2 regions of the Paenibacillus sp. LPE1-1-1.1 genome follow, and region 2 is predicted to be linked to the other one. Evidence: riboswitches for the same ligand, from Rfam matches in the RefSeq annotation. Region 2 holds a riboswitch; the other holds the start of a gene.

Region 1 (2,200 bases), on a different contig from region 2:
TGCCCCGGGCCTTCGATCATGACCTGTACATCATGCTTCCATGCGATTTTTGTCAGCTCTCCCAGCGTATCGAGCTCAGCGAACTGCGCGGCATCGTTGGCATCGGCAATCGATCCCGGCCTTAGTCCGTCGCCAAGCGAGAACGACACGTCGTATGCCTTCATAATTTCACAGATCTCTTCAAAATGCGTATACAGGAAGTTTTCTTTATGGTGAGCCAAGCACCATGCCGCCATGATCGATCCCCCGCGCGATACAATGCCCGTAACGCGCTTCGCCGTAAGCGGTATGTAACGCAGAAGAACGCCTGCGTGAATCGTAAAATAATCAACGCCCTGCTCGGCTTGCTCGATAAGGGTATCGCGGAATACTTCCCAGCAAAGATCCTCCGCTTTGCCGTTAACCTTCTCTAGTGCCTGATAGATAGGCACTGTTCCTACCGGAACCGGCGAGTTGCGGACGATCCATTCTCTGGTCGTATGAATATTTTTTCCCGTGGACAAATCCATTATGGTATCGGCGCCCCAGCGGGTTGCCCAAGTCATTTTCTCTACTTCCTCTTCAATCGAGGATGCAACGGCGGAATTGCCGATATTCGCATTGATTTTAACGTGAAAATGACGTCCGATAATCATCGGTTCACTCTCAGGATGGTTGATGTTCGTCGGAATGATGGCCCGACCGGCTGCGATTTCGCTGCGGACGAATTCCGCGCTCATTCCTTCACGGATGGCGATATACTCCATTTCCGAAGTAATAATACCCTTGCGCGCATAATGAAGCTGCGTCACGTTTTGTCCGGCTTTTGCCCGCAGCGGCTTTCGTGACAAGCCTGGGAACAGCTCTGCGCCCCGCTCCCTCGCTTTATCCTCCGATATAAACCCGTTGTCCTCCGGCTTTATTTCCCGGCCCTCATAGGCCTCGACATCGCCGCGTTCGTGAATCCATTCGTTGCGGAAAGGCGGCAGCCCGCGGCGGACATCCGCCTCATGGCCTTCGTCGGTATAAGGGCCGCTCGCATCATAAACTCTTATAGGCTCATTCGGCGTCTCTTCGCCGTTTCTTCCCGAGCTTGCCTCAAGCGCGATTTCCCTCATTGGTACACGGATGCTTTCCTTCGAGCCAGTCACATAAACCTTACGGCTTCCCGGAAGCGGAGTAGTAATAATTGACATAAAAAAACCTCCCAAGTGGATAAATTAGAATTTCTCCTGGAGGCATATGCAAGCATATAAGAAAGTTTAAAGCACCGCTGCTTCTGCACGCATCGTAAGGCTGCATGAACTGCAATCGCTGGAGCGCGCCAGGCTCCTTCGGAGTCTCCTTTAGGAGAAGCCCCGCAGTCTGCCCAACAAAAAAAACCGCTCCAGCGAAGGAGCGGTCGAAGTGTGTCGTCATGCGAGTGTGACCATGCCAAGGAGTCCCCGGGCAGATCCACTCCGCTAATTCTAGATATCTATCTGACAAGCAGCTGATATCCGCGGAGCTTTCACGCGCTGTAGCATAAACGCACAATCCCACTTTCCTACGCTGGCATAACCCAGATCAGGTTCAAAGGGACCAAAGCGTTTCGCTTTATCTCAGCCATGACGGCGCCCCTAGTGGATTTCCTTGTTTGACTATAACGTTTTGCGGAGAAATGTGTCAACCCTCTATTTCCTAAAAGCTTATAAAAGCACCTTGTTACAGGCCGCTTTCCTTAAGCAGCTTCACCCACCGGTCCGCCGTATGCCGCCATGTGAATGTTTGCTCTACCCGCTCGCGGCTTTGGCGGCCCAGCTTCTGTCGAAGCTGTTTATCCCGAAGGAGCTCATTGAGCCTTTCTCGCAGCTCACGCTCTATATTGGACTGATTCACCAGATAACCCGTTTCCCCGTTTCGAATAATTTCCTTCATTCCGCCGGCACGCGTCGCTACGACGGGAACGCCGCATGACATCGCCTCGACATTGACAAGTCCGAATGCCTCACGGGCTCCGGAGGGGACGACTACGACATCGGCAACGAGCATCCAGCTCGGAACTTGGGTATAAGGCACATAGGGCACAAATCGGACATGGCCAGGGCATTTACGCCCCAAGCGCTCCAGCTTGCGCGCATACGCCGTTTTACGGTGCGAGCCGTAAAACGGGCTACCCACTACGACAACGACAAGCTCAGGATGGCTTTTTGCCAGCTGCGGTACGATGTTGAGCAAATGG
Region 2 (2,200 bases):
AGCAGAAGCTGGCTGTCACCGATAAAAGCCCCGCCGATCGAGGTCGGAGCAGGAAGAATGAAGGCAGGAACCCAGCCTATGCGTACAACCCACTCCCATGCCAGCAGCAGGCAGGCGAGCAGCAGGATAAAGAGGCCGTAATCGTTCAGCCATTTTTTAAAAAGTGGTTTGCGCATGCAGCCTTCGCTCCAAATCTTGTCGCAGCATTACAAATTCCGGTTCGTAATTTTGCTCATAATGTCTTGGCCTAGGCAGCTTGACGATGATCTCCTGAACGCCCTGCGGTTCATTCCCGGAAAGTAAATAAATGCGGTCACTGAGCAAAATAGCCTCCTCGAGATCATGCGTAATGAAGAGGACTGTTTTGTGCAGGCTGCCCCAAAGCTCTAGCAGCCACTTATGCATGCCGCGTTTGGTCATGGCATCCAGTGCTCCGAAAGGCTCATCGAGCAGGAGCAGCTCTTGGCCGGTCACGAGGGTCCGCAAGAAAGCAACTCTCTGCCGCATGCCTCCGGACAGCTCATCGGGATAAGCATGTTCATAGCCTGCGAGACCGAAATGCTCAAGCAGCTCCGTGATGCGGGAGATGCCGGTCAGCTGCTTCCCCCGCGCCAGCTCAAGCGGAAGCAAGCAATTCTCGAGCACTGTTCTCCAGGGAAGCAGCAAATCCTGCTGCGGCATATAGGCGATCTTGCCCAGCCGATCCGGCGCAGGCTTGCCGCGCAGCCTGATTTCGCCTTGAATAGGCTGCAGCAATCCGGCAATCAGCTTGAAAAGGGTGCTTTTGCCAGAGCCGCTTGCGCCGATGATCGATACGAATTCCCCTGCGTATGCTTCTAAGGATAAATGGGATAAGATCGGTTTCTCTGAGGTGGAAGCAAACGAGTAGCCTAACTGATGAAGCGATAATAACGCGGTAATACGCATCCCCCCGTAAACAAATAAAGACCCACCCATTTCCGAAGGAAAATGAGCGGGTCTAACGTTCAACAAGGCTTGCGCGCATGAATGAATGCTTCTGCTCCACTTCCCTCCGCTGGAATGATCCAGATCAGGTTCCAAGGGTCCGGAGCATGTGCTCCATCTCAGCCGTAAGACTCCCCTAGTGAATTAATTAGGTCGATATTCAATTTGTATTTTTTCTACTATAGCATACACTGGAGAGATGTAAACCATAATTATCCGAAAAGGCGTTGAACAAAATGAAAAATTTACTCGTTACAGGCTATCGCGCCCATGAGCTTAATATTTTCAGCCAAAAGCATGAGGGCATCGTTTATATCAAAAAAGCGCTGATGGGCAAGCTGGTTCCCCTTATTGAAGACGGCTTGGAATGGGTCATTACGCCCGGCCAATACGGTGTTGATCTATGGGCTTGCGAGGTAGTGATCTCGCTCAAAGAAATTTATCCTCACTTGAGGCTGTCCATCATCTCGGCTTACAGCAACCCGGAAGAAAAGTGGAAGGACGATAAAAAGGAATTTTACCAGCAGGTTTTAAAAGGGGTCGATTATTACGCGTCGGTCAGCAACCAGCCGTATAACGGCATATGGCAGTTTACAGCGCGGGACGAGCTGCTGTTCCGCAAAACGGACGGCATTCTGCTCGTCTACGATGAGGATGCAGGCGAAGGCAGCCCGAAGTTTTTCAAAGAAAAAGCATTAAAGAAGCAGCAGGCGGAGGGCTATGCCTATATCAGCATCAGCTCCGAGGATATTCAAAGCATCGCGGACGATGACCATTTGTATTCGGAATACTGAATATATTCATTGACACTTGTGTTTTTTTGTTGGTATACTATGGAAATTACTTATTCCCGATTAAATTCATCGGAATTATAAAAAACACGGAGGTTATGTTCATGGGAAAAACACAAGCTTCATATGCGAAACTGCTGGGAGCGCTTCTTTTGTCCTTTTCTATTCTTTTTGCGCAGTCCACGGCCTTTGCGGCATCTCCAGCTGCAGCTGTACCAGCTTCTTCAGCTTCACAGGAAGACGGCGCGGCGCAGTATAAACAGTTTTTGAAGGAGAAATTCGATGTCAGCTTCTCCGGCACAGTGACGAAAGGCGAGTTTATTGAAGCCGTCGCAGCTATTCTTGGCTACGAGCCCTCGGGCAAAGCGGTAACCTTTTCCGACGTGCAGCCTGGCAGCGAGCTGTACGCATCGGCTGCGGCATTGTATGAAAACGGAATTTTA

What was found. A riboswitch is a leader RNA that binds a small molecule or an ion and turns the genes downstream of it on or off. The one in region 2 is predicted to bind thiamine pyrophosphate.
Region 1: it holds a riboswitch for thiamine pyrophosphate, as region 2 does, so the genes downstream of both, thiC (phosphomethylpyrimidine synthase ThiC) here and MRBLPE1_RS22275 (ABC transporter ATP-binding protein) in region 2, are expected to answer to the same signal.

Annotation. Positions count from the first base shown of each region.
Region 1 covers NZ_JBEGHY010000045.1:50,078-52,277, reverse strand. The annotation lists gene thiC (phosphomethylpyrimidine synthase ThiC) at 1-1,175, opposite strand, end outside; TPP riboswitch at 1,506-1,610, opposite strand; gene MRBLPE1_RS29225 (glycosyltransferase family 4 protein) at 1,684-2,200, opposite strand, start outside.
Region 2 covers NZ_JBEGHY010000023.1:1,158,392-1,160,591, reverse strand. The annotation lists gene MRBLPE1_RS22280 (ABC transporter permease) at 1-176, opposite strand, end outside; gene MRBLPE1_RS22275 (ABC transporter ATP-binding protein) at 157-927, opposite strand; TPP riboswitch at 1,012-1,114, opposite strand; gene MRBLPE1_RS22270 (DUF1273 domain-containing protein) at 1,203-1,760, shown strand; gene MRBLPE1_RS22265 (hypothetical protein) at 1,862-2,200, shown strand, end outside.